3 regions of the Halobacillus sp. GSS1 genome follow, and region 3 is predicted to be linked to each of the others. Evidence: riboswitches for the same ligand, from Rfam matches in the RefSeq annotation. Region 3 holds a riboswitch; each other region holds the start of a gene.
The links. Region 3 has a riboswitch for S-adenosylmethionine ahead of J0K78_RS12260 (thiolase family protein). Riboswitches for the same ligand answer to the same signal wherever they lie in the genome.
Positions count from the first base shown of each region.

Region 1 (9,952 bases), on a different contig from region 3:
AAAATCAGGTGGCTAAACACACCTGATTTTTTCATCTAATGTCATGAATTATCTATGCAATTGACGGTCGACTTGGGCAATCATTTTCTGACTCTCTTCGAATTCACGTTGGCGTTTCTCTTCTACTTTCAAGCGTGTATCCAACTTTCTGCTGTACTCCGCATAACTCATGTTATGAGACTGGTGCATGGCTTTCTCCATATCAGCAGTGTAATTCAAATTCAGATCGTCATTGATAACGAATCAATCCTTTCAGATTATTTACACAATTTAAAATACCACAAATAATATACCCAAACAAAGCCCTTTGAAACTCTAAAATTCACCAAATCAAACTCTTTTCTCTGATGTAAGCGTTTACCTAGAGCGATTGTTTAGAATACATTCGATTTTCTCGAATTTTCTAATAAGTGGATCAATTAACCGTTGACGTCAAATCCATGTATGCATCCTGTACAAGTGTTACAGCCTGGCTCAAAGCTGCTCCTCCTCCAAATGCCGCAGCCACACCACAGGCTTCTAATATTTCCTTCTCTGTTGCTCCCTGATCGACACAGCCCTTCGTGTGGTAAATCATGCAATACTCGTCCTGTGCAACAATGCTGATTCCTAATGCCATCAATTGCTTATCTTTTTTAGATAATTCCCCTGCTTTAAAGCATTCTTGTGTAAATTCATCGAACTTATGAGAAACTTCCGGCATGTGCTCTCTGAAGGCTCCCATTCCTTCTTTATAATCATGTAAATACGTTTGCGTCCACGTCATATTTTGTTCCTGCATACGAAAACCTCCCAATAAAAATAAGTGACTGCGGTTAGTATAAACCGCAGCCACCCATTTTATCCGTTATTCAGCATCACTTGATACCGGCACAACAGCGCCGTCATATTCTTCTTTTATGAAGTCTACGATCTCTTCAGAACGAAGAACTTCTACAAGGGTATTCAATGCTTCATTGTCTTTATCTTCACTATTAGCAGCAACAACGTTTACATATGGAGAGTCAGATTCCTCGAGAATAATTGAATCTTCACTTGGAGACAAGTCAGCTTCAATCGCATAATTTGTATTAATAGCTACAAGCACGTTTTCTTCACGTTGATAAACCTGGGGAAGGTTTGCTGCATCTACACCTGTATCAAATTCAATGTTTTTAGGGTTTTCTACAATATCCTGTACCGTAGCTTCTACTTTTTCAACACTTTCATCCAATTTGATCAGCCCTTCTTTTTCTAAGAGAGAAAGAACTCGTCCGTGAGTAGATACGGAACGACTCATGACTAGCGTCGTGCCCTCTTCTACATCTTCCAGGTTTTCATACTTTTGAGAATAAACTCCGATCGGCTCAATGTGGATACCACCGAGGTTTGCAAAGTCATATCCTTTCTCTTCTTCTTGAGTCTCCATATAAGGGATCGTTTGGAAATAGTTTGCATCGATTCGACCTTCATCTAAGTCTTGGTTCGGTAAAATATAATCCTGATATTCTTCAATCTCTAATGTGATTCCTTTTTCTTCGAGCATAGGTTTTGCTTTTTCAAGAACTTCAGCGTGAGGAACACTAGTAGCTCCTACCTTAATCTCTTTGGTTCCATCCTCACCTTCAGATCCTGATGAAGTTTCCTCCTCATTCGATGACCCGCAAGCTGCGAGAACAAGGATAAATAATACGGCGATTAAACTCGTCCAGATTTTTTTCATTTTTTATTCTCTCCCTTTCTTTATTTTATCTTTATCTTTTATCCAATTTCCGTGAGATCGCATCTCCGATGAATTGGAATATAAACACAATCAATATGATTAAAATGGTACAGATAAATACAACATCAAAATTACTTCTTTGGAAGCCGTAGAAATAGGCGAAGTCGCCAAGTCCACCTGATCCAATTGCACCTGCTACTGCGGTGTATCCAATCAATGCGATCGCTGTTACAGTAATTCCCGATATAAGCGCTGGCATCGATTCCGGGAGTAATACTTTAAAAATGATGGTCGAGTACTTCGCTCCCATAGATTTTGCGGCTTCCACAACACCTTTATCGACTTCTTTCAAAGCAATTTCCACTAAACGGGCATAGAATGGAGCTCCACCAATAATTAGTGCAGGTAGCGCTGCTTGAGGCCCTCGAATAGTTCCAATCAGAAAATCAGTAAACGGGAACAACAATAAAATGAGAATGATAAAAGGAATCGCTCTAAATATGTTAACGATAGAGGCAGTGATCCAATTCAATGTTTTGTTTGCCCAAAGACCCCCAGGGCCGGTCAAATAAAGAAGCAGGCCCAATAGTAAACCTAAAACAAACGTACCCGCGACAGATACCAGAGTCATGTAGAGGGTTTCATTTGTAGCTGTAATCATGTCTTCCATTCTTACGTTCGGGAACCATTCATTAAACATGTGGATTCACCTCCACTTCTACAGATGTTGACCCAATATAATCAATGGCACGCTCGACTTCTTTTTGATTTCCATCAAACTGTACAAACATTGTTCCATACGCACCCTTTTGCGTCTGGGTGATTTTCCCATGCAGAATGTTGACATCTACTTCAAACTTCCTGGATAAATCGCTGATGAGTGCTTGATTTGTACTTTCTCCGACAAAGTGAAGGCGTATAATTTCTCCAGATCGGTAATTATCTTTGATCAACTGCAGGGAGGTCTCTTTTTCCGGATCTCCCATCACCTGATCCACAAACTTCTTCGTTACCGGTTTTTGAGGATGAAGAAAGACATCCAAGACTTCCCCTTGCTCCACAATCTTCCCTTCTTCCATAACCGCCACCTGATGACAAATTTTGCGTATTACATGCATTTCATGTGTAATCAGAACGATTGTAAGGCCGAGCTTTTCATTAATATCCACAAGAAGATCAAGAATCGAATCCGTGGTCTCTGGGTCCAAGGCGGATGTAGCTTCATCACACAAAAGAACTTTAGGGTTGTTTGCAAGTGCTCTGGCTATCCCCACCCTCTGCTTTTGTCCGCCACTCAATTGGGATGGATAAGAACCTCCACGTCCTTTCAACCCCACCAATTCAATCAATTCATCGACTCGTTTCTGCCTTTCAGCTTTAGGGATCCCGGCAATTTCCAATGGAAAAGCGATATTATCATGAACGGTTCGCGACCAAAGCAAGTTGAAATGTTGGAAGATCATTCCGATTTCTTGTCTTGCCAACCTTAATTTTCCTTTGCTTAAAGAAGTGAGTTCCTGATCATCGACAAGAATGCTTCCTTCTGTGGGGTCTTCCAACCGGTTCAGTAAACGAATAAATGTACTTTTACCGGCACCGCTATAGCCGATCACCCCATAAATTTCCCCTTTGTTAATGTTAAGACTTAAATCATCCACAGCTCGTACATCCTGATCTTTCGTGTGGAATATCTTTGATAGTCCTTTAATTGTAATCATGATGATTTCCCTCCACTTCCAAAAAAACGCCGCTCTGTTATGAGAACAGAGCGGCGTTTTTAATCTTACCTAAAAATCTGTTCTCTCATCTGTCAAAGTTTTTCACTTTGCAGGAATTGGCACCTGAGCAAAATAGTTCTGCCGGTTGCCGGGCATCATCGGGCCAGTCCCTCCGCCACTCTGGATAAGAGATTTTAGTCTATTAAATTATTATCACTTTAACTCGTTTAAGTAGCACAAAGAGGATTTTAGCACCGTACGAATTTTGTGTCAACTCCAAAACAGATTGTTCAGAAAATAAAGTCGATCAAAAATAAAAAAAAACGATCAATTATAAACCAAAACATCAAATATTCACGCGATTTACACAATAAAAAAATCCCTTCTTTAATAGAAGAGATTGATCGCGTTTACATTTCTCATCTATCAAAGTCAAAGACTTCGCAGGATTTAGCACCGTACAGTCTACCTGCCGGTTGCCGGGCATCGTCGGGCCAGTCCCTCCGCCACTCTGGATAAGTGAAGATGTCGATATGAAATTAATAATTATGTTAGCATGGGACATAGATTAGCGTCAATCCATAACTTCGCCAGATACAAAGGAGAATGACATTGAGTGAACAAGCCCCTTTATTTGAACTGCCTTATATTAACGATCAATCTTCAATCTATAAACTGGAAGACGACCTAGGGAAAGTTATTGTCTTGACCTTCTGGGCCTCCTGGTGTCCAGATTGCGGGAAAGATTTACCTATGAAAGAACAACTGTTCAAAACGATGGATCATGAAAAAGTAACGATGCTGACGATCAATGTTTCTGGAAGGGAACGGATGATAGAGGAAGGTCTCGAATTCACCGAAAAGTTTTTAATGCAGCCTACTCTTTCTGACGAAGGACGTTACGTTTATGACATGTACAATTGTGATGGCGTTCCTTCCACCATCATCATCAATCAACAAGGTAATATCCATGCGAATTTTGGTGATCAGTCCTCCTTCTTAGATATTGTAAGCAAACTAGGAGAAATCGTATGATATTCATGACTAGAAAAAACAGGGAAGACTCTGGAGAGTCTTCCCTGTTTTTTATTATAGAATAACTTCCAAACCATATTTAATAAGAGAAGTTTTCAATTCTACAGTAGTGGTCATTTCCTGGGAAATACATACACTATTCAACAAAACCAACGACTCTCTCATACATATAGGAGACAGATTGAAAAGCATATATCTTTTCCTCTACCTCCCCATCCCTCGTCACTAGCAGACATGGGACACTTTTAATCTTATAATACTGCATCCATTCAGGGTGCAGAGAAGCATTCATTTCCTTAAAAACTCCCCGATCAAAGACCGCTTCAAGTGTTGTAAGCATTTGACGTGCTAAATGACACGTTGCGCAAAAAGGGCTGTGAACGAAGGTGAGGGTCGTTTGTGGAGCATCAAAGTGCTTCTTTACTTCTGGTGATGTTTTTATTTCCTCCACAGCCATCCTCCTATATTAAATAAATCGATTTTACGTTGAAATGCCTACTAAGTAAGGCTCTTGCTAATTCAGCTTCCGGCGTAGCTGCTACTTCTCTGAAGGCCTTATCTATATAGATATGTTCGGCGTGAGGAAGCTCTTCCGTCAATTGTTTTCTTAATTTGTAGCCAGAGTCATCTTCATCCACGAGAATATACACGGTCCGATCATCTAAATTGTGATCAAAAATCATTTCTTCCATCCGCTCGATTCCTAAAGTCCCATGGGTGCAGATGATTTCAATATCTTCATCAAGAACCTTGTTCAACTTCTTTTTATCCGTGATTCCTTCAACAATGACGATTCGTTCTCCATCCATCTTCATCACCTACTATATAGAAACAGACCATGCCTGTCAGGCATGGTCTGAACATGATTAAGATCAAACGTGATCATGTCAGACAAGGTTTCTTAAAGCCCTGCCTGTCCAATGCACTATCCTTAGTCTTCATCAATCATTGCTTCATATTCTTCCGCGGTCATCAAATCATTGACCTTGGAGTTGTCACTTGGTTCAACAACAACCATCCAGGCTTTATCGTAAGGAGATTCATTAACAAATTCCGGACTGTCTTCCAAGTCTTCATTAACTTCGACAACCTTACCACTAAGAGGAGCATAAAGTTCAGAAACTGTCTTCACAGACTCTACACTGCCAAACGGCTCATCCGCTTCCAGCTCATCCCCGACTTCTGGAAGTTCTACGAATACGATATCTCCAAGTTCTGATTGCGCGAATTCAGTAATACCGACTCTAACTTTTTCCCCTTCTTCTTTCACCCATTCATGTTCTTCAGAATAACGCAGGTCTTTAGGTACGCTCATGTCAATTACCTCCAAAATAATAATTAAAATTCAATAACCAATATAAACATAAAAGCTATAGGCTTCTATTCCCAATAATGTGCTCACTGAGCCCAAACATTTTCAAACTCTTCCTGCTTAAACCCTACCGTTGTTTTTTCACCGTCAGTTAGGATGGGCCGCTTAATCAGCATTCCATCAGATGCTAACCACTCAATCATCTGTGCTTCTTCTGCTTCTTTTAGCTTTTCCTTCATATTCAGTTCTCTATACTTTTTCCCACTAGTGTTAAAGAATTTTTTTGCAGGTTTGTCACTAGTAGCAATAAAGCTCTTCAACTGCTCTTCTGAAGGGGGATTGTTAACAATATGTACAGATTCGTAGTCAATCCCTTCCTCATCCAACCACTTTTTAGCTTTTTTACATGTACCACAATTTGGGTACCAATAGAAGGTTAAAGACATCTCCACACCCTCCTTCATTCTTGTTGTCTAATATTTTATCACAACGAAGGCAAAGATTTCATTTATTTCTTAGATTGTCTTCATATTCACCTCACGCTCTTCCATAATCGCTCCCGATTGTGGAAGACTCAGTTTCGAGACTTTTGTTGAGAGGATGGGGGCTGCGGGGAATAGCTCGCTTTCCGCGGGAGCGCGGTGAGCCTCCTCGGACTGCGTCCTGTGGGGTCTCACCCTGCACCTTTTTCCCGCAGGAGTCTCGCCATTCCCCTCCGCCCCTTTGCCATGAAAGATTCTCAAAACCACGATTAAAAAGTCAGCTCGTATGATTATGGGAAGTGGATTATAGAATATCTCCATAGCACTTAAAAGCTTGATCCAGAGCGCTTTATACCTCTAACAGTTGGACGGTGGAAGACCATCCAACTTTGTACAGGGGTTCGTTTCTCTCTTACATCGAAAGGGGTGGTTGGGAAGCTGCGAGACTCCCGCGGGAATGGATTGGCTGGCGAGACCCCGCAGTGCGTAGCACGAGGAGGCTTGCCGTCATCCCCGCAGGAAAGCGAGTAGCTTCCCAGCCACCCCTGGCGCACAATCCAGGTAACGAACCCTGGAAAGTCTCGAAACTGAGTCTTCAAGAAACCTGCCATATTGTTTAAGATGAATAGAGAAAAACGAAGGCCTGCACCTTCGCGTTTTCGAAAGTGCAGGCCCTGTGTGACATTCAATCTTATTTTTTTAAACCGTATACTTTTCAGCTTCAATCAATGCTTTTGCAATCTCACGCTTCTTAGGAATAACATTTGTTGGTGTATGACGTGTCAGTTTACGCATGGCACCGAGCATCATTCTTAAAGAATCCCCGGATTCCGCTGCAATCAATGTTTCTTTCGCATGTCCTTCGATTCGATTGAAGGCTTCCTGCACATACACTTGTGTATAGAGGAGTTTCTGTTTGTTCTTCTCTTCACCTGATTTATTGATTGCTTTCTCCGTACGAAGAACGGCAGATTCCATGTTATAAATCTCGCCTACTATATCCGCGATATTTACAAGAAGTTCTTGTTCATTTTCCAGTTTTTCTCCGTATTTCTGTGCGGCAAGACCAGCAGCAAGGAGACCAATCTTCTTCGCATTTTTCAATAAATATTTCTCTTGTTCCAGAACTTCTACACCCGGTTCTTCCGGCATCATCATCATAATTTCTTCTTGAAGGGCTTGTGCTTGCTGAAGGAGAGGCAACTCTCCTTTCATTGCTTTCTTCAACAGTGTCCCTGGGACGATCATACGGTTGATTTCGTTCGTACCTTCAAAGATTCTGTTGATTCGGGAATCACGGTACATTCTTTCTACTTCGTATTCAGCCATAAAACCGTATCCACCATGTATTTGTACAGCTTCGTCCACAGCAAAGTCCAGCAGTTCTGTTCCAAACACTTTGTTCAATGAACATTCAATTGCATATTCTGCAATGACTTTAGCAACGGCAGCGCCATCTTTCAGCTCTTCGTCAGACAATTTACCCATGCTTTGTTCGAATAATCCTACCGTACGATATACGGAGCTCTCATTTGCATAGGTGTTGGCTGCTACGGAACCGATCTTTTCCTGAATCAATGGAAAGCTTGCGATTGGAGTCTTGAACTGTTTGCGGTCCTTGGCATACTTGACCGAAAGCTCAATTGCTCGCTTAGAACCACCTACTCCGCCAATTGCCAGTTTGTAGCGACCGACGTTTAGAATGTTGAATGCGATGACATGCCCGCGCCCAACTTCTCCAAGAACATTCTCAACAGGGACTTCCGCATCTTCTAATATCAATGTACGAGTGGAAGAACTCTTAATTCCCATCTTTTTCTCTTCTGGACCTGTAGATACGCCTTGGTAGTCACGCTCCACTATAAACGCCGTGAACTTATCTCCATCGATCTTGGCGTATACGACGAACACATCAGCGAAGGCAGAGTTCGTAATCCACTGCTTTTCTCCATTTAATACATAATGAGTACCAGCATCATTTAACTTTGCTGTCGTTTTTGCTCCAAGAGCATCGGATCCTGAACCAGGCTCTGTTAAAGCATACGCAGCAATTTTCTCCCCTGTAGCAAGCAATGGAAGGTATTTTTGTTTCTGTTCTTCATTACCGAAGAAAACAATCGGTAGAGAGCCGATGCCCACGTGAGCACCATGGGTAACGGAAAAGCCTCCAGCACGGGAAAACTTTTCAGTAATCAATGAAGAGCTGATCTTATCTAACTGAAGTCCACCGTACTCTTCAGGTACATCAGCACCTAACAATCCCAACTCTCCCGCTTGCTTCAAAAGGGCTACGGAATGTTCAAATTCGTGGTTTTCAAGGTTATCAATTTTTGGAACAACCTCGCCAAGAACAAAATCTTCCGCTGTTTTAGCAATCATTAAATGTTCATCTGTAAAATCTTCCGGTGTAATCACATCTTCTGCTGCCAAATCTTCGACAATGAATCCTCCGCCTTTAATCATCTCTTTCAAATCGCTCATCTTTCTGTTCCTCCCCGAGTTAAATTAATTCAAATACTCCAGCGGCTCCCATACCGCCACCAATACACATAGTCACAACACCGAATTGCTCATTCCGTCGTTTCATTTCATGGATCAAACTTAATGTAAGCTTTGTTCCTGTACATCCCAGCGGGTGACCCAAAGCGATCGCCCCACCGTTTACGTTTACTTTATCTTCATCTAATCCAAGTTCACGAATGACGCGAAGGGATTGAGATGCAAAGGCCTCATTCAATTCAAAGAGACCGATGTCGGATAAAGAAAGACCAGCCATCCGCAAAGCCTTTGGTACAGCTTCAATCGGTCCAACTCCCATGATCTCAGGCTCTACTCCGGCTACTGCGAAGGAGCGGAATTTGACTAGAGGTGTAAGACCCTCAGCTTCTGCTTTTTCGCGGTCCATAACCATAACAGCTGCTGCACCGTCACTCATCTGTGAAGAGTTTCCCGCTGTTACAGAACCTGTTGTTGAGAACGCAGGCTTCAACTTGCCAAGTACATCTTGTGTAGTACCTGCGCGAACTCCTTCATCCATAGAGAAGAAGCTTTTTCTTTCTTTTACTTTATTGTCTTCTCCAAGCTCACGGTTCGTCACTTCAACTGGAACGATTTCATCCTCAAATTTTCCTTCCTGAATCGCTCTCGCTGCACGTTCATGACTCTGTACCGCAAATGCATCCTGATCTGCTCTTGATATTTCAAAACGATTCGCCACTTCTTCAGCGGTATGCCCCATAGACATATAATACTCAGGAGCATTTTCGACCAACTGAATATTCGGCTTAATCACGTGACCTCCCATAGGGATGAGGCTCATAGACTCCGCACCACCTGCAATGGCTGTATCACTGTGACCAAGCATGATTTTTTCTGCGGCATAAGCGATACTCTGCAAACCAGAGGAACAATATCGGTTAACTGTAATCGCTGGCACTTTATGATGAAGTCCGGCAAGGCCTGCGATATTCCTCGCCATGTTCATTCCTTGTTCTGCTTCAGGCATCGCACATCCAATGATGACATCATCGATGTTGCCCTCATAATTGTTGGCTCTTTTCAATGTTTCCCTAATTGTCAAAGCGGCCAGATCATCGGGACGCGTATGTGCAAGTGACCCTTTCTTCGCCCGACCGACTGGTGTACGAGCTCCTGATACGATAACTGCTTCTTTCACGGCTCTTCCCCCTCTTTTTATTAACTT
Region 1 is NZ_JAFLHE010000008.1:38,111-48,062, reverse strand. It holds gene J0K78_RS14435 (YuzK family famiily protein) at 49-219, opposite strand; gene J0K78_RS14430 (carboxymuconolactone decarboxylase family protein) at 416-781, opposite strand; gene J0K78_RS14425 (MetQ/NlpA family ABC transporter substrate-binding protein) at 848-1,702, opposite strand; gene J0K78_RS14420 (methionine ABC transporter permease) at 1,734-2,402, opposite strand; gene J0K78_RS14415 (methionine ABC transporter ATP-binding protein) at 2,395-3,420, opposite strand; SAM riboswitch class I at 3,503-3,611, opposite strand; SAM riboswitch class I at 3,837-3,942, opposite strand; gene J0K78_RS14410 (TlpA family protein disulfide reductase) at 4,033-4,455, shown strand; gene J0K78_RS14405 (thioredoxin family protein) at 4,592-4,906, opposite strand; gene J0K78_RS14400 (toprim domain-containing protein) at 4,917-5,264, opposite strand; gene gcvH (glycine cleavage system protein GcvH) at 5,387-5,770, opposite strand; gene J0K78_RS14390 (arsenate reductase family protein) at 5,854-6,213, opposite strand; gene J0K78_RS14385 (acyl-CoA dehydrogenase family protein) at 6,949-8,730, opposite strand; gene J0K78_RS14380 (acetyl-CoA C-acetyltransferase) at 8,750-9,925, opposite strand; gene J0K78_RS14375 (3-hydroxyacyl-CoA dehydrogenase/enoyl-CoA hydratase family protein) at 9,951-9,952, opposite strand, start outside.
Region 1: linked by a shared signal. The riboswitch ahead of J0K78_RS14415 (methionine ABC transporter ATP-binding protein) and the one ahead of J0K78_RS12260 (thiolase family protein) in region 3 are both predicted to bind S-adenosylmethionine.

Region 2 (9,952 bases), on a different contig from region 3:
CTACCCGATCGTTCTTCTACAGGAAAGGGCTGTTCGTGCTACAATACTAAAGAACAATACAATTGGAGGATGCTACATGACGATTGAACGAATTTTAGAATATGCCCATTCTTTGATAAAAAAAACGATAGAACCAGGAGATGCCGTAATAGATGGTACCTGCGGCAATGGTCACGATACTGCTTTTCTAGCTGAACTTGTAGGAGAGGAAGGACATGTATATGCCTTTGATGTGCAGGAAAAAGCCATCTCCAACACCCAGGAGCGTTTAGAAGAACACGGACTTGCAAACCATACAAGCCTTATCCATGATTCCCATGCAAATGTACAAAACTACCTAAAAGACAAACACCAACACAACATATCCGCTGCGATTTACAATTTAGGTTATTTGCCAGGCAGTGACAAAAGTGTGGTAACCAAGCCTGAAGGGACCATCCAGTCGGTCGAAAACGTACTCGAGACTTTAAAGCAAGGTGGACTGGTGGTTTTAGTCGTCTATCATGGACACCCTGGGGGCGCTGAAGAGAAAGAGGCCATCCTGGAGTATGTATCAGGGTTAGATTCAAAGCACTATCAAGTCCTTCATTACGGGTTTATCAATAAGAAGAGAACGCCACCCTTTATCTTAGCCATTGAGAAACTCTCATAAGCCAGACAGGCGGAGAGCAAGACGTATCAGTTAGTTCAAGAGCGGAAAGCAGTAGAGCATCGATTCCTTCTCATAATCCTACGTCCTCATCTTAGGAGTCTTAGTTTACCTATAAGAGAAAAAAGCCTGGTCGGTTAAATTTCACGACCAGGCTTTAATTTATGGTACATCTTTGTATTGTAATAAAAGAACGTGGCTTTCTTACCACTTACTTTTAACATTTCTTTCACGAAGCTTTTAGCATTTGAAAGTCTGCCCACTTTACGATCAGCTAGATACATGCCAACGAGCCCTTCATGTATCATTTGGTGAAAGGATGCATCTGGAAGCCTTTGAATTTCCTCGTGCGTCCTTTCAACAAAATACCGGAAACGTGTTTTCATTTCTTCCTCATGATCGTAGTAAGCACAAAAATTCAAATCTCCCTCTTTTTCATCTTCTTCCTGATCAATATAATAATCAAGCAAGATATGTAATCCCTGCATATATGGAAAGTAACTTCTTTCAATTTGATGGGATAACGATGCATCCATCTTTCCACTCAACGTATAGGACACGAGGCAGAAAATTCCTAAAGTAGAACCTGTACACGCTGAAAATTCATACCAGCTAAGCTCTGGCCACTCTTTTTGATAATCCTTGAACCAATTCTGCAGTCTGGGAATCCTCTCATTTTCGATAACATGCTTATGAACTTGCAGATCACCATATAACTTACCTAACTTTATCGCCTGCTCCTTAACGGTTGGATAGTCGTCCGCTTCGGAAAGGACTTGCTGGCACGTTTTCACAAGTTCATGGAGGTATCCTCCATCATCACGCTCCTCACGATAGATATAATAATCCTTTAATGAATTTCCTGGTGTCAGGGCATCGATCATAGATTCATGTAGCATTCTGAAATCGTCAGGGTTCATGGAGGTGCTCCGGTCACATAGGTTGTCCAGATAGTCACTAATGGTTTGGTAAGCAACAATGAAACGAATGGCCTGTTTATCGTTGCCCCGGGAGAGAACAGAGTAAACAGATCCTCCTTCACAGTGAAACGTCTTTTCTTCAATACTTGCCAAAGCTTGACTTCTAAGTTCTTCGTCAGGAATCGATTTCGCTCTTTGAATCCAGTAAGACAATTCATCATGAACAGCAGGAAAAATATTTCGATACACCCTGTACATTAAAAGGATGGCGTTGCCTGGGACTGCACGTGTCAAAAGAAATCCTCCTTGCCGATTTACTTTATATGATCTTCTAAAAAGGATTGCGTATGTTGATAAACATCTTTCCATTCAGGCTCATTGTAAATTTCATGATAAAGACCAGGCCACTGTTTGTACCTTTTTTCTTTTACCTGTACGCGGTCAAACCATTCCACTGTCTTCTCTATTCTCACCATATAATCATCTTCAGCCTGCATCAGTAATAAAGGGATATCAGGAAAGCGTTGAATATCAGAGAACGCTTCTCTCGTCGCTTTTTGAAATTCACGATACCAGCGAACAGAGACTTTATCAATAATCAAAGGATCTTGTTGAAACTCTATAATTTTATCCTTATTGCGTGTGATATATTCAGGATCTTGAGGTGCCTTGATTCTTAATGATGGAATAAAAGTGTTTAAAATATACGAAACAATTTCCAAAGGCAGGCTCGCTTTTTTTAAAAGTCCCAGTGCAGGGGAAGAGAGAATGACGCCATCCACCTTTGGTTGAGCAATCTCCATTGTTCTCACAACCGCAAGACCTCCCATACTGTGACCCATTAAAAATATCTTTTTATTGGGGTCCGCCTCTTGGATCCACATCATTATGGTATTGACATAATCCTGAAAAGAACGGATATGTCCACTTTTCCCTGAAGAACGCCCCTGCCCTGGCAGATCGCCGTAAATAACAGAGTACCCATCCTTTTGAAGTTGGTCGACCAGTTCATGGTACCGCCCTGAATGTTCAAAGGCTCCATGAACGAGCACAACCGTAGCGCGATCATTGACTGATTCTATTTTCTTCACAGCATCTCCCTCTTTTCTTCTGCTATACTATCAATAGTATTAGTATAAGGGGGTTTTTCATGATTTGCGAATATAAAGGAAAGATACCTGACATTCATCCAAATGCCTATGTAGCTGAAGATGCCGTGATTACAGGGGATGTAACTATTCAAGAAAACGCCAGTGTTTGGTTTAAGACCGTAATTAGAGGAGATGTTGCTCCCGTACATATTGGTAAGAACTCAAATATTCAAGATTTAAGCCTTTTACATCAAAGCCCGGACAAACCTTTAATTATTGAAGATGGAGTAACCGTCGGTCACCAAGTCACTCTTCATTCCGCCCATATAAAAGAAAATGCATTAATCGGCATGGGGTCGCTTATTCTGGATGGCGCTGTTATTGGAGAACAAGCTTTCATCGGCGCTGGGAGTCTTGTCCCACCCGGGAAAGTGATTCCACCGAACACACTCGCTTTCGGACGTCCAGCCAAAGTCATAAGAGAACTGAATGAAGAAGACATAAAAGAACTCAACCGGATAAGGAAAAGTTACGTGGAAAAAGGGAAGTATTATAAAAAATTACGAGAATCATAATTCCATAATTTATCTGAACTAAAAAAACCGTTCCAAACAAAGTTGGAACGGTTTTTTCTTATTGGCAGCGTGCCTTCAATTCTTCCGCTTTATCTGTGCGCTCCCATGGGAACTCCACATCCGTACGTCCGAAATGACCATATGCAGCCGTTTGTCGGTAAATAGGGCGGCGCAGGTCTAACATTTTGATGATGCCAGCTGGACGCAGGTCGAATAGTTCACGTACAGCTTCAACTAACTTTTCCTCAGAAACTGTACCTGTTCCATTTGTGTTAATGGCAATGGAAACAGGTTGTGCTACACCGATGGCATAAGCAAGCTGAACCTCTACTGAATCCGCAAGTCCAGCAGCTACGATGTTTTTTGCAACATATCGAGCAGCATAAGCAGCAGAACGGTCAACTTTCGTAGCGTCTTTACCACTGAAAGCTCCCCCTCCATGACGAGCATATCCACCATATGTGTCGACGATAATTTTTCTTCCAGTCAGCCCTGCGTCACCTTGTGGACCTCCAATGACGAAACGACCGGTCGGGTTAATAAAATATTTCGTCTGTTCATCAATGTATCCTTCAGGCACGATCGGCTGGATCACGTGTTTTTTCAAATCTTCCTGGATTTGTTGCAGCGTCACTTCTTCCGCATGCTGGGTAGAAATAACGATCGTGTCCACGCGCACTGGCTGGTCGTTTTCATCGTACTCTACCGTCACCTGCGTTTTTCCGTCTGGACGAAGATACTCAAGTGTACCATCATTTCTAACATCAGATAGACGCTTAGATAGTTTATGAGCCAAGGAGATTGGCAAAGGCATCAATTCTTTGGTTTCGTTATTAGCAAAGCCAAACATTAATCCCTGGTCTCCTGCACCAATCGATTCGATTTCATCATCGCTCATTTTCCCTTCACGGGATTCAAGAGCTACATCCACGCCTCCGGCAATATCAGGAGATTGCTCATCAATTGCTGTCAGAACAGCACATGTATCCGCATCAAACCCATACTTCGCACGAGTATAACCGATATCTTTAATCGTCTGACGGACGATGGATGGAATATCTACATAAGTATTTGTACTAATCTCACCAGAAACTAATACAAGTCCCGTTGTCACTGTTGTCTCACATGCAACCCTAGCGTTTGGGTCGTTTTTTAAAATTTCATCTAAAATCGCATCAGAAATCTGATCACAAATTTTGTCCGGATGTCCCTCCGTAACAGATTCTGATGTGAATAACCGGCGGTTTGCTGGCATTCTTAAAAACTCCTCCTTCTGTAAGTACAAAGTATTAGACGGAACTCTTTACCAGTATGTGCAGAACCTTTTATAAGTTTCATATATGTTCTTGTTGCCTCTTTTCACAACCAATGGAGCATTTACATAGGAATATATACAGGTTTTCCTATTCGAATATTTCTTCATCAAAGGCTAAAGGCGATTGGTTGTTCTCATCCCCTGTTTGGAAAAAGCCTTATAAAAAGAAAAAACCTTTCCTATTCGAGGAAAGGGGCTGCTTCCTTTCGCTCTTATCGTCCAAGGAGCATGTACTCCTTGCTTCAGGTTAGCACCGTGTCATGTCCATGACGGTTGCTGGGTTTCAAAGGGCCTGTCCCTCCACCAACTCTGGATAAGAGAGTATCCGTTCTCCGTTATCGTATCGAAAACCTCATTTATTGTCAATTGAATTCCACCTCATTCTAACGTATCCGTATTTAGTAAACGTTTGAATGAAATTCACATATATTATTAGATACTTTTTTCAAAGTTTGTGGAAGGCTCAGTTTCGAGATTTTTGTTGAGTGTATGGGGGCTGCGGGGAATGACTCGCTTTCCGCGGGAGTCTCGCCATTCCCCTCCGCCCCTTTGCTATATCAGTGTCTGGAAACCACTTCATGAATAATCAGCTATTCTATTTGATGAGAGTATGAGGATAATACTTCCAAGCCGAGGTACTTGAACCCTGGAAGCTTGATACAGAGCGTTTTATGCCTACAATATCCGGGATAGTGGAAGACCATCCAGCTTTGGTGAAGGGGTTCGTTTATCCCCTCTTTGAATGGGGGGGTTGGGAAGCTGTGAGACTCCCGTGGGAGAAAGGGGAACGGCGAGATCTCGCAGGGCGTAGCCCGAGGAAGCTCGGCACTCCCCCACAGGAAAGCGAGTAGCTTCTCAGCCACCCCTTGCGCTCAACACGATAATGAACCCTGAAACATCTCGAAATTGAGTCTTCCACAATCCTGCCAGATTGTGGAATAAAAGAGCAGGTTTTTCGTTTGATAATTCAGAATAAATAAAATGTAAGCTTTTTCACGTATAGTATGGACTAAAGAATTCAATGTGTTATACTAATCTCACATTAGGTTGATCATAATTAAATGCAAAGGCGGGTCGACACATATGAGTACCATTAATCAAATGTCTGAACTGAATCTTTTACTTGCACAAGAACATGTCCATCATCAGCTATCTGTTCCACACTTAGTGGAAAAGATTTTATACCGTAATGAAGGTACCCTGACAGAAAAAGGGGCCATCCAGGCAACGACGGGTACTTATACTGGTAGATCTCCGAAAGATAAATTCATCGTCAAGGATGATGTATCACAAGACAAAGTTCACTGGGGAGCTGTCAACCAGCCTATAGATGATCAAACGTTTGTAAAACTCTATCATAAAGTGTTGGATTATCTAAAAGAAAAGAATGAATTGTTTGTCTTTAAAGGCTATGCCGGAGCAGACGAAAAATACCGTCTTCCTCTTCAAGTACTTACAGAGTTCGCTTGGCACAACTTATTTGCACAGCAAATGTTCATTCGACCGGATGAGCAGGAAATAGAAGATCATGAGGCGGAGTTTACAGTGGTATCAGCTCCAACCTTCAAAGCTAATCCTCAAACTGATGGAACGAATTCAGAAGCTTTTATCATGATTTCTTTCAAACACCGTATCGTTTTAATCGGTGGTACGGAGTATGCAGGAGAAATTAAAAAGTCCATCTTCTCTGTCATGAACTATCTCCTCCCTGAAAAGAACGTACTGCCTATGCACTGTTCAGCCAACGTAGGGAAAGAAGGGGACGTGGCTTTATTCTTCGGTCTTTCAGGAACAGGAAAGACGACATTATCCGCCGATCCAAAACGTAGGTTGATTGGTGATGATGAACACGCATGGTCAAACTATGGGGTCTTTAATATTGAGGGTGGGTGTTACGCGAAATGTATCAACCTTTCTCAAGAAAAGGAACCACAAATCTTTGATGCCATTCACTTTGGCTCTGTACTGGAAAACGTAGTGTTGGACCCACAAACCCATCAGCCCGATTACAATGACACAAGTCTCACTGAAAATACACGAGCAGCTTATCCCTTAGAGCATATTGACAATACTGTACAACCGAGTATTGCTGGTCATCCGAACGCGATCATCTTCTTAACAGCTGATGCAACAGGTGTCCTACCACCTATCAGCAAGTTGACGAAAGAACAGGCGATGTATCATTTCTTGAGTGGATATACTAGTAAACTAGCAGGGACTGAACGAGGAATTACAGAACCACAAGCTACTTTCTCTGCCTGCTTCGGTTCACCATTCTTACCCCTCCCGCCATCCACTTATGCAGAAATGCTAGGTGAAAAGATTGACCAGTTCAATGCAGACGTTTATCTGGTCAACACCGGCTGGTCAGGAGGATCTTATGGGGAGGGACAGCGAATTAAATTGTCCTATACAAGGTCCATGATTCATGCCGCATTGGAGGGAGAGTTAAGCTCTGCTGACACTTATCAAGATCCATTTTTCGGCTTGAACATTCCTACACACTGCCCTGGGGTTCCGGATGAAGTGTTATTTCCGAGAAAAACATGGGCCGACGCTGATGCATATGATGAAAATGCCAAATCCTTGGCCAACAAGTTCCATGAAAACTTCAAGAAATTCACTTATGCAAGCGAAGAAATCAAAAAAGCAGGACCGACCTACCACAGGTCATAACACATGTTTCCTCATCTCCTCATATAAAGGAAGGCGCCGTTGGATATCCAACGGCGCCTTCTCTATACCATCCACCTAACTCCACAAAAGCTCCCTTTTCTTGAAGAATCAGTTTCGAGACGATTGTTCGGTAGGTTGGGACTGCGGGGATGACTCGCTTTCCGCGGGAGCGCGGTGAGCCTCCTCGGACTGCGCCCCACGGGGTCTCACCATGCACTTTTCCCCTGCAGGAGCCTCCCCATTCCCCTCCGCCCCTATCCACTTAACGAACCACGGAAATATCTCGAAACTGAGCCTTCATCTATCCTGACAGATAGTTAAATAAACATAAGAAAAAAGGTAGAAAAGTTCAGTTGAACTTTTCTACCTTTTTTAAGCACTCGGGCAACACTTCATCTTTCATCATAAAGCTGAAACGATCATTCGATTTTAAATTGCGCGGGAGATGACGGAACAAGACTGGTCCGTGCGTCTCAAAGTAATGATCCTGATCATCGATGGAATCAATCATAGCAAAATACACGTTTTTAATGACCGTCCCCCCTTTACCTTCTACATGGTACTGACCAATATAGGATAAATGAGAAATAACGGCTCCTGTCTCTTCTTTGACTTCTCGAACAGCGGCGTCTTCCGCTGATTCTCCCTCTTCAACTTTTCCACCCGGAAATTCGAGACCACGATCTTTATGCTTGGTGAGCAGCCATTGATCCTTGTATCGGCATATCACCCACACGTGTTTCGGCGTCTCGGAAAAAGGATGATCCTCAAAAGATAACCGGACAGGGTTGTGGTAATAATCATAAAATGTTTTCATGTCTGCTCAACTGCCTTTAATCCTTGATATACGTTCTGTCTTTCGCCTGTTTAAATCGTACCACAAGCCACGCTAAATACAAACCGGTCAGCAGACAAACTTCTCTCTTTCCTGAAAAAATTGTAAAAATATACAGAAACATGAATCAATTGTTCCTTCACATGCGTACAAGAAAGAAAGCAAAAAGAGAGGGGAACAATCATGGCTAAGCGAAACTATGTAACAATGATGAGTCTGTTTTTGATCCTTTTACTAATTGCTTGTGGCAGTGAAAAAGATGGTAAAATGGAAGGAATTTTATCCAAAGATTCTGAGGTTAACCAAAGCTTACAAAGTTATGTTGATAAAACGGAAACTGAACATGAGGCTGTTCACCAGGTTAAACTCATGACTTTACACCAGACCAATGAAACTATGGGACAGGAAACAGAGCAATACTATTCAAATAAAGGCCTGTACATGACAAATCTACAAGGGATGGATGGGTGAAAGCACCAGAAAAAGTGAAGAAATTGTGATCCCTCAGGACATTTTTAATCAAGCAGAGGAAATGGAAGATATGACCGGTATATTCTGATGCAGCATAGAGAACCGCTTCTTCTTCAAGAAGCGGTTCAATTATTCATTCAATACACCCATCTCGGTGATATGATGTTTAGTCGTTTCATCTCCAAGGTCATAAATCTTTTGAAACGCTTTTTTCATATCAAGATCCGCTTCATCGTTTGCATGATCATTATGATAGGGGTTAAACGGTACGTGCGACCGCCAGAAAGACTCTGCATCTGCATTATGAATCTCATCAAAAACTTCTCTTAAAGCTTTCACTTCTTCTTCTGTCGCATAAATCGTGAAATCGTCATTGTTTGCATCATGATTAAGTGAGATTTCTCTTGTTCCAATGTTGATGTAATACTTATCCTTATCCATCGTTCACCCTCCTCTTCCCTAGTGTGAACCACAGAGAGGAAACCTATTACAAATAGGTGGATCAAGAAAACGTCTTGTACGTGAGCGTTACTTCATCCAAATATTCTACATCCACATTTATACCCATCCCCGCTCTCTTAGGAACTTCGATGGTGCCTTCATCCATAACAATTCCAGGGTAAACAAGGTCTTTATGAAAATACCTGGTAGAACCGGACAAATCGCCGGGAATCGTGAAATTTGGAAGGGAAGCCAAGGCAAGGTTATGCGCTTTGGATATACCGGACTCCACCATCCCTCCGCACCATACAGGAACCCCCTGCGATTGGCAGAAGTCATGGATTCGAATCGCTGCTGTCAACCCGCCGACACGACTAATTTTTATATTGATGATTTGGCAACTTCCAAGTTCAACTGCTTGGACGGCATCAGGAAAGGACATGATGGATTCATCCAAACAAATGGGTGTCTTCATTTCCTCCTGCAACCTTCTGTGCCAATAAAAATCTCCTGCCATAAAAGGCTGCTCGATCATTGTTAGCCCATAATCATCAATCGAACGCAAATGACTCATATCTTCGGGATTGTATTGACCGTTAGCATCAATCATGATTGGAAGTTCCGAATCGATTTGTCGAACTCTTTCTATCGCTTCCTTTTCTTTTCCTTTAACCACTTTCAATTTATACCTTTGAAAGCCATCTTCCTTCAGCCTGGCCACATCCTTTTCTAACGAATCCCCCAAGCTGATGACTGCCCCCGCCCTTACAAATGAGCGGGTCCCCCCAAGTAAATCACCCATACTTCTGTCTGCTTGTTTCCCATACAAATCCCACAATGCCGCTTCCAGACCTGCTTTTGCCATCGGATGACCTTTCACCCCGTCAGTTTGTTCTGCAAAATCAGAAGGGTGGTCCGCTCCATTTTTCAAGAGAGATGGAATCAGGAAATCCTCAAGAATATGCCAGGCAGTATTGAT
Region 2 is NZ_JAFLHE010000008.1:100,958-110,909, reverse strand. It holds gene mnmM (tRNA 5-(aminomethyl)-2-thiouridylate-methyltransferase MnmM) at 77-652, shown strand; gene J0K78_RS14765 (tetraprenyl-beta-curcumene synthase family protein) at 787-1,863, opposite strand; gene J0K78_RS14760 (alpha/beta hydrolase) at 1,884-2,660, opposite strand; gene J0K78_RS14755 (gamma carbonic anhydrase) at 2,720-3,235, shown strand; gene metK (methionine adenosyltransferase) at 3,294-4,490, opposite strand; SAM riboswitch class I at 4,760-4,870, opposite strand; gene pckA (phosphoenolpyruvate carboxykinase (ATP)) at 5,634-7,226, shown strand; gene ytkD (RNA deprotection pyrophosphohydrolase) at 7,576-8,043, opposite strand; gene J0K78_RS14735 (hypothetical protein) at 8,245-8,532, shown strand; gene J0K78_RS14730 (hydrolase) at 8,662-8,973, opposite strand; gene menC (o-succinylbenzoate synthase) at 9,035-9,952, opposite strand, start outside.
Region 2: linked by a shared signal. The riboswitch ahead of metK (methionine adenosyltransferase) and the one ahead of J0K78_RS12260 (thiolase family protein) in region 3 are both predicted to bind S-adenosylmethionine.

Region 3 (9,952 bases):
CCACCTAGGACCATCAGAGTTGAAATGACGCATAGCACGAGCCCTGCGGATAAGGTAAATGGAGCCAGGTCTTCCTCTTTTTCAATCGACAGCACCTTGTTCAACAGGTGTGGCATCAATACGAAACTAAATAGAAGGAACTGTACAGCCATGATGGCGAGTGCACTGTTATAAGGACCGCCGTCGGCAATGGCAGCGGTCAGGTTCGGATCGATGCTATGCAGACGGTCGGTCAGCACACCGAAGACGTTCCATCCTCCACCGATGGTCCAGAAAAAGGAAACGACGATGAAGATCGAAGTGATCGCCATAAGAATTCCCTGGATGCCGTCCGTGATGATTTGTGCGAAGGCTCCGCCAAGACCGATGTAAAGAATCGTGATGGCTACCCCGATGATGATGCCCCAGAAGTAGGGGATCCCGATCACGGTTTCAAAAATGGTTGCAAGTCCGACATTTTGTCCGACAATATAATAGACATTGAATAAGATCAGTAAAGAGACAATCGCTTGCAGTGCTTTAGAGTTATAACGTTTTCCAAGCCACTCTGGAAGTGTCGACACATGACCGAATTTCTTCCCGTAACGCCAGAACGTTTTGGCGAACAGAAGAAGTCCGACCCAGGAAACGCCAAAGCAGCCAAGGGTGTACCAGAGCACGGCGGTTCCGTGTTCGTAGGCGAGGCCTGGGACTCCGATGAACAGGTTGGCACTGGCGTAGGAGGTGGCGAAACTTGCTCCGACTAGCCAGGGGCTCACTTTTCCTCGGGCCGTAGCAAAGCCGGCCATCGACTGGCTGTGAGCCCGCCCTTTTTTACCCACCCACGTTACAGCGGCAAAGTATACAGCTAATAAAAGGATGACGGTCCATAGTAGTACACTGGAACTTGTAAGCATCGTTTATCGTTCTCCTTTCTTCGTCGTGTAAAAATTCTTCCATATCAATAGTCCGAGTAACCAGAACAAAGCAACAGCTATGAAATAAGTAAGGATCATATCGTTTCCTCCTGTTTTTTGAAGAATGGCAATGGGTGTGGCTCGATTTCACTGATTTCCATTTCGACTTTCAGGTTATGGGTTAAAGCGGTTTCTTCTACCAGTACATGCGTCAATAGAGAAGGTCCTTCTTCAAGAGCGACCAGGCCAACCACATAGGGTGTATGTTCCTGCCAGGCGGGATGTCCCGCACGATGAATCACGCTCCATGTTTTCAGCCTTCCTCGTCCGGACGCTTTTTTCCATGTTAACGAATCATTAAAACAGTGGGGACAGTGTTCACGAGGGTAGAAAATCCACTGCTCACATTTGTCACATTGCTGAAGGCTGAGGTGTCCGGATTGGATGCTTTCCCAAAAAGGCTGACTAATTGGTGTGATCGTCGGACCTGGTAAAGAAATGTTTGGTTGTTGGCTCATCGTTCTCCTCCTAACACAAGGGCTGTCGTTTCGCTTAATGTGGCTCCGTTCCCCGTCACAAGGGCTTTTCTCGCATCTGGTATTTGACGGTTTCCAGCTTCGCCTCTCAATTGATGGACGGCCTCAACGACATGTGACATGCCACCTGCCAAGTCTGCTTGGCCGAACCCTAACTGGCCACCATGCGTGTTCAATGGATAATCACCGTCATGACCGAAGTTATGGTTTTTGACAAATTCTCCGAACTCACCTGGCTTACAGAGGCCAGTACTTTCAATGGTGGTAGCCACGACACTTGTATAACAGTCATACAGGGAGAAAAGGTCGATGTCCTCCACGTTGGTCCGGGCTTGTTCAAGCGCCCTTGGGATCGAATAGCTAAATGGCAAGGCGTCTATGCCTGGTGCTTGGCTTACCGCCCGGTGGGTGATTTTTTCACCAGCTCCTTTCAGATAGACCGGTTTATGATTCCCTTGTGCTGCTTTTTCCGCAGATGTGACGACGACGGCTGAACCACCGGCGACAGGCATGACGATTTCAAGCAGGTGAAGCGGATCAGCGATCAAAGGAGAGGCGAGAATATCTTCGACTTCCACGGGTTTTCCATAGAAAATCGCATCCGGGTTTAACTGGGCATTTTTCCTGTGCCAGAAGGCGATCCTTGCAAAGTCTTCCTGGGTGGATCCGTGTTCTTCCATGTGCTGTCTTTTTAAGAGGGCATAGGAGGTATTCGCTCCCGAGGCACCGAAGGGCACATCAAACTCGCGGATTGGATTACGGTTCGGAGACCTTAGTGTTTCGCCTTTTTCATTTTTGTTAGCTAATACACAGACGACGGTTTCGCACATGCCGGCCTGGATGGCTGCGGCTGCTCTCCAGATCATCCCCGGGCCGGTCGCTCCGCCGAGATCAACCGTATTAGACATCGTGGGATCGATTCCTAGATACTCAGAAACCGTCGCCGGCACATGTTGCGGCGTTTCCCCGACTTGTGGACCGACGAGGAGGCCATCAATTTCTTCCTTTGAGATGCCGGCATCCTGAATGGCGAGGCGGACGGATTCTGCAATTAAACTTAAAGTGGTTTTTCCTTCTGAATAACGGACGGGCTTCAGCTCACCGATTCCGGTGATCGCTCCTTGAATTTGGCTGGCCATTACACGAACTCCCTTTCTGAAAGCTGACGAAATGCTTGTAAGCTTGATGGATTACGTAAGGACGCTTCGTTTTTCACTTCTTCTCCTAAAGCGGCTGTTTTCGCTGCTCCTTCGACTCTTTTTCCATTAATGGTATGAGGGATTTCCTCCACTTGATAAATCCGCTTCGGTACATGACGAGGAGAAGCTTTCGTGCGGATCTGACTCCGTATTTCTTTTGCTAAGTCTTCCGTCAGTTGTTCCGTGATGACACAGAGTACGATTTCTTCATCATGGTCTTTGGGTGCTCCGAATACGACGCTGTCTTTAATTTCTTTGATATGATCGACAACACCGTAAATTTCTGCCGTTCCGATGCGGATGCCCCCCGGATTCAAGGTCGTATCGGCACGTCCATAAATGATGAACGATTGGTCAATGGTCTGTTCCGCTAAGTCCCCGTGTGTCCAGATCCCTGGTCGTTTGGAAAAGTAGCTCTTCCGGTAACGTTCCTCTCCACCTTCACCGAAGAAAGTGAGCGGCATGCTTGGGAATGGCTTCGTACAAACAAGGTCGCCTTTTTCTTCATAGACTGATGCTCCTCGCTCATCCAATACATCGACCGCCATTCCTAACGCTTTGCAAGCAATTTCACCTTGCTTCAGAGGGTGAACGGGAGAGCCCATCACAAAGCAACCGATGATTTCTGTACCGCCTGAAATGGAGGCAAGGAACAAATCCTGTTTGATGGTTTGGTAGATCCAGTTGTATTGCTCAGACGCTAAGGGAGCCCCGCAGGATAGCAGACTTTTCAAAGAGTCGAGGGAATGACTGCTTTTCAGGTCGACCCCTGCTTTCATCAATGTATCGAGGTACTTAGGGCTTGTGCCGAAATGCGTGATGCCGACTTCATCCGCAATGTCCCACAAATGGGTTAGGGAATCCTGCCTTACGGGAGAGCCGTCATACAATAGAATGGCCGCTTCACTGGCCAACCCTGAAACGAGCCATGGATACATCATCCAAGCGGTATTGGTGTACCAGAACAACACGTCATTTTGCTGGACATCGCAATGGAGCTGATGCTCTTTCACATGTTGCAGAAGCGTCCCACCGACCGAATGGACGATCGCTTTCGGCAGTCCCGTTGTTCCAGATGTATATAAAATATATAAAGGGTGATTAAAAGGAACGGGTTCGAACGTCGGCTCTTGTGCTTCATTGTTGCATAGCTCGTTCCATGAAAGAGATTCAATCCCTTCAATATCCGTTTTCCCTTCGAAAGTGACGAGTGCGGATAGTCCTTCCAGATGTTCCGTCGTCTGCTTGATTTTGTCCTCGATTTGGAACGGCTTCTGTTTATATTGATAGGAGAGAGGAGCAATCAATACTTTCGGTTTAACCTGACCAATGCGGTCGACGATTCCTTTCGTCCCGAAGTCAGGGGAACAGGAGGTCCATGTCGCCCCGAGTGAGGTCGTCGCAAGCAATGCCACCAATCCCTGGATATCGTTCGTCGTGACCCCGGCGACACAATCGCCTTCCTGTACACCTAATCGCTTCAATCCTTCCTGTGCTTTGGCGACGGATTGCCTTAGCTCATGTAAAGTGATGCTTCGTTGAACACCTTCCTCATTCGCTTCATAGGCAACGGTTCGATCAAGAGAACCGCGCAGCAGATTTTCAGCGAAGTTCAATCGTGCTTCCGGAAACCATGTACTATCCGGCATCGAAGGGCCAGGGACAAAAACACGGTCGCCTTTATCTCCGATAATTCCTGCATAATCCCAAACGGCTGACCAAAATTCAGAAAGGTGGGAAACGGACCAGCGGTGGAACCGTTCATATGGAAAGAGCGGCTGGCCGGTAGATTCAGCAAAAGCTTTGATATGCGATTGTTCTATTCTTTCGCTCGATGGTTCCCAAAGATAAGGGGAGCGCTGAGCGGTAATTGATGTATTCATTGGATATGTCTCCTTTCGAATTATGTATGAGGAACTTCAATCAATAGGGCCATGCCCTGTCCGCCACCGCCACAAAGGGACGCGATGCCTTTTCCACCGCCGCGACGTTTCAGTTCATGGGCAAGGGTCAAAACGAGTCGAAACCCTGTGCCGCCTAATGGGTGACCAAGAGCGATCGCGCCACCGTTGACGTTGACGCGGTCATAATCGATGCCAAGATCCCGGCAGCTGGCAATCACCACACTGGCGAAAGCTTCATTGATTTCAAACAGATCGATATCGTCAGTTGTCAATTGGTGTCTGTCTAATAGTTCTTGAATCGCTTGCGATGGTTTCGTCTGTAAACTCGGATCTGGTCCGGCAATCTCGGACCAATCGATGATTTCTGCGAGCGTATCCTGTCCGAGTGATTCTGCTTTCTCTTTCGTGGTAACGATCCCAACGCTCGCCCCGTCCGTCATTTGAGACGCATTGCCTGCCGTAATCGTGCCTTCGTTGGAAAAGGCAGGGGAGAGGTTCGATAACTTTTCAACTGTCGTTCCTTTGCGGATACCTTCATCTTCTTCAAGCAATCCTGAGAAAGGAGTGATTTCTGGCTGCAGCCAGCCTTTTTCCTGAGCGTTTGATGCTCGTTGCTGGGAAAGGGCCGCATACTCATCTTGTTCCCCTCGACTAATTTCAAAGGAGCGGTTTTTCTCATCGGTAAGAGCTCCCATCGACACATCGCTTAAGGCGCACCACAAACCATCGTTCAGTAAGGTGTCTTTCAGTATGCTATGACCGAGTCCTGAAGAAGCACGTACAGGAGCGGTATGAGGAGCGTTAGTCATCGAATCGAAACCACCGACGATGTATAATTCTCCTTCGTTCAACTGCAGTCTACGGGAGGCATCCGCAATCGTAGCGATTCCTCCTAAGCAGACATTGTTCAATGTGATGGCAGGTGTATTGATCTCCACCCCCGCCTTATAAGCGACTTGCCTGGCAGGATTTTGGCCGCCCCCAGCCTGGATCACTTGGGCAAGTAGCGCACCATCTGCCTGTTTGGCTATCGGATTTCTCTCAATTAGAGCGTTTAGCGCATGTGATCCAAGTTCTGCTGCGGATTTCTTTTTCAAAGCCCCTTTCCATTTTCCGAACGGGGTACGAATGCCATCTAAAAGTACGGGTTTCATCTATGTAGACACTCCTTTTTGTAAAATAGAAAGAGCCCTCTTCACAAAAATAAGAAGAGGGCTCTTGGCTCTTCTTATCTTCCAGGATCATCTCCTGCAGGAATTAGCACCTTTTCAAGCGGCTGCTTGATGGTTGCCGGGCGTCAACGGGCCAGTCCCTCTGCCTCTCTGGATAAGAAATATGTATTCAGTTGGAAAATATAAAACCTCTCTATCATTGATAGAGAGGCTAGAGATTATGTAAATCTCTTATCTTCCTGAGCGTTCACTCAGTAGGATTTGGCACCATGCTATATTAATAGCGGTTGCCGGGCTTCACAGGGCCAGTCCCTCCACCTCTCTGGATAAGATGTTCTTTCGTTATTTGGTTAAGTGCCATGTTAGCAAGGGAAAGGGTATGTGTCAATGCATTTTAGAGAAAAGTGTGAAAATTTATTTTATTTGAGTGTGGTAGAAATTGTAATGATCCCCGGCAATTAAAGAGTCAAGGGTGTTTCCATAATCTTTCCCTTGAGGTTCCGTTTTTAGTAAGTGATTAACCAAACGATAAGGCATTTTTGGAGTTTTCTAGGATAATTTGTAGAAAAACACCACCAAGCCTGATTGACTACTTGGTGGTGTTTAATCTGTTCTTACTTAATGCTCTGACTTTGCATTTTGTTAAGGCTGACCATGGAATAGTAGAGTAGTAGAAACCTATTCAAATAGCTCCAGAATCTCATCCTCCACATTCTCACTGACAGCTGCCGTGCCACCAAGAATAGTGAAGTAGAAGGTTTCGTTCTTAACAAAATAATCTTTCACCTCAGGCGAAAGGTAATTGGTAGGAGTCAACAATAACGGTTCACCATACGTATAAGTGGCTCCTGCAAGAGCGTCTGCGAAATCCACTCCAGTCGCGATATTCACAAACGTCGGTTCCAGTTCGAAGTACTCAGCGATTGCGATCGATGTGCTATATCTGTTTTTCCCGGATATCCGTTCTGGATCTGGAAGTTGAGAGAATACTTTTTGATCGATCACTCCTTCACCACCTACGACATAGGTGAAGTCGTAATCATTGATGGCTTGTTTCGTAGCATCCGGGAGTTTACTTTTTTCTGTTAAAAGGATCGGCATCATGTTGCTTGCGGCTACCGGTGCGATGGAAAGCGCGTCAGGGAAGTTTCTTCCGTACGCGACCACGGCTCCATCACTAGCTGGAAGCACTTCGGCAATGGCTGTTGCGGTTTCGTACCGGTCAGCTCCTGAAATCCTTTCGACATCCAGTCCTAATTTCACAAGTGAGTTTTCAACATCTTTGGAAATGGCACCTGTGCCACCAAGGATCGTGACATGCTTGGCGCCTAACACCTCAATCGTTGACTTTGTAATCTGCGGAAGAGAGTTTTTCCTGGTCAAAAGAATGGGAGCATCATAGTAGAACGCAAGCGGCGCCCCTGCAAGCGCATCAGGGAAGTCAGCTCCCGTTGCAAGGATGATATGGTCGCTTGGATACCCAGCACTTCTACGTACAGCAATAGCTGCCGCTGTATGGTAGCGGTCTTCACCGGCGATACGGTCAATATATGGTTCATCTTCGAGAACAAGAGGACTAAACATGTATGTTTCCCCATTATTCAAGTCAGCTAAATCAGAAGCCTCAAAGTAGTAGACGCCCGGGTCCAGATAAAATCCACCCCCATATCCATACTCGTCGCTACCTTCAAAGTAGCTATCCATTTCTTCACCGGTGGAGTTATAAACATTTACATTCAGCTGCATGTTGGTTTCATCTTCATTCATAGAGAAAAGAGATACAGACAGATCCACTTCTTCATCTCCATTGATTTCAATCTTGTAATAATCTTTATCACTCTTTGTGAATGTGCCAACGGCGAGATCCTCAGTTGTTATGTGATTGGCCTGGGCCATGGTATTATTCGGCTCTTCCTCTTCAAATTCTCCCCATTGGTTATAGCCAAGCAGTTTAATTTCCTGGGCATTCGGAACCTGCTTTTGTTTCTTGAAATCTTCCAGACTTTTAAAAGGTGTTTCGCTTGTGGCAAGGACAGGTGTGGTCAATAAGGTAGACGTTAATAGAGCAGCAACTGTAAAACCGACAAATTTTTTCACTCGTTTCATTTTCCCCTTTACTTTTAACTTCAATAGGACTTAAGCAACAGTACAACCGCTGATTTTAACGGGATCATCACCTTCCATTCGAGTTCACTAAAAGGATTATAAATCAGTCTTCGAAGTAAAGCTATCTATTTTTTATGACATATATCGACTCATTGGTCTACGTGTCTGATAGATTTAAAGAATCGCAAAGTGAGATTGGGACATCTCTGTTTAATCTTGGTAGAGCGTTTATATTTCGGCATGAAAAGCAGGAATTTAGAAGAAAGACGTAGTAAATAATATATACAAGAATATATAATTCTTGGTTTCCTCAGGTCTTTCCTGTTTTTTTAATCGAAAGGCATGATTAGGTGGATTTAAACAAGACTACTAAGTTGAGGGGGCATACAAATGGCAGAAGTATCTTCAATGAAACAGGCCGTAGATGTATTACTACAAAAGGGATTATCCAAACGGCAGATCTTAACCAATGTAGATAGCAGCCATTTTCCGTTTGAGGACGAAGAAATTGTGATGACCTTTATTGATTTGCAGATTGAGTGTTCCTCTGATGAGGAATTTAATAAGTTGGTCGCGTATTTATATGGATTTAGTTCGAACCTCTCATAGTTTTTCCATTTCTAGTTTTCTCATAAATAAGATGCTGATCACAGACGGTTCGTGCAAGAAAAAAGCCTGGTAACAACGGTGGACCATTGTTACCAGGTTCTTTTTATGGAATCTCACTGCTTATGCTGATTACGTCTTTTTATCGTTTCTAATAAGTATGAATCGAAAACCCAGAACAGGAAAGCAGCAATGATTGAAAATATGGTGAAAACCCGACTGATAAAAAATAGAACGACGATCCCACCTAATAAGTGAAAGGAAAGGGAATAACTTCGATGTCTGACAGAGATTTTGGTTTCTTTTGTAACTAGGGAAGCGAGGTGATCACTTAGTAATGACCATACGGGAGCATATATAAATATAGATGGGATACCGATCCAAAAAAATCCAAACACATAATCATGGATGCCCTGGGACTCGCCAAATAAGAGGAATACAAAGACTAAGTACACATGTATAGATAAGAAAACAAATAAGCTGCTAAGTAGTTTTCTAAACATAGTTGTTCGTAATAACTTAGACATTATAGGCATTCCCTCCTTTTCTATTAAATGTCTTTATTATCTCACCTACGGAGGGTGGGGGAAAACCGTAATCTTCCTTGAGGGTATAGAAACCTTTATCCTTATAAGTTAGTAGAATAAAGTTGAGTGCCTGTCCCGTTTGAAATCCCAGGACTTAACACTTGTATTTGTCACCATATCTCCATCTCCCTAGTACAATTGCCCGCATCCACACCTTTTCCATATCGATTCGTATTGTAGAAGGTAAGCCAATACGATGGGAGAGAGTGATATGGGGGATTTAATTCCTTTTCGACGGACTGGAAATAAAAAGCTTGATGATGCTATTCTGAAATTCCAAATGCACGTAGAAAAAATGAAAAAAGCAAAATCAAAAGCAGAAATTAACTATCACTACAATGAAGCATTGCATGTTCTGAAAGAAGCACGAAATAAAAGAGAAGAGCGATGAGTGCAGGAAGTACAGTGAAAGTATGGTGCTTGTTGTAACGCCTTTGAATGTTTAGAAACTGTTTACGTTTACTTTTGATATGTATCGAAGGAATAAGGCTTTCATATCCATGGAAGTCTTATTTTGATGATTGCTTTTTTTAAATGAAAGCACCTGTTCCTTTTCTTAACTTTTTTTAGTGAAAAACTAGCTTATCGACCTGTGCGTCGTAGCTCTTCTCTGGAGATAGGAGAAAGAATTACTCTCCCTTGAATACATCGAGATGCTTCCTCTTAACTCTTCTTGTTAAAGTAGCAAGGCTTAAATGAGCCTTCTCACTTTTCTTTATTTCTTCTCATTGCTTTCCTTATATCTATTTTAGCCGGGATCAGGACTATGAAAGCAATCATCAATGTGACAAAACTCCACGTTTTATCTTCCACTTTAAAAAAGGCAAACCATAAAATCACCGCAAATGAGACAAAGGATAGAAGAGGGAGGTACCATTTCAGCTTTTCCTTTAGAGAACGTTTATCCATATTCACACATCCTAATAAGTTTTGTCTTGAAACATGT
Region 3 is NZ_JAFLHE010000005.1:111,356-121,307, reverse strand. It holds gene J0K78_RS12280 (sodium:solute symporter family protein) at 1-896, opposite strand, end outside; gene J0K78_RS12275 (Zn-ribbon domain-containing OB-fold protein) at 992-1,414, opposite strand; gene J0K78_RS12270 (thiolase family protein) at 1,411-2,571, opposite strand; gene J0K78_RS12265 (acetoacetate--CoA ligase) at 2,571-4,514, opposite strand; gene J0K78_RS12260 (thiolase family protein) at 4,535-5,689, opposite strand; SAM riboswitch class I at 5,761-5,868, opposite strand; SAM riboswitch class I at 5,936-6,040, opposite strand; gene J0K78_RS12255 (cell wall-binding repeat-containing protein) at 6,386-7,813, opposite strand; gene J0K78_RS12250 (hypothetical protein) at 8,204-8,422, shown strand; gene J0K78_RS12245 (hypothetical protein) at 8,536-8,946, opposite strand; gene J0K78_RS12240 (hypothetical protein) at 9,218-9,397, shown strand; gene J0K78_RS12235 (hypothetical protein) at 9,712-9,915, opposite strand.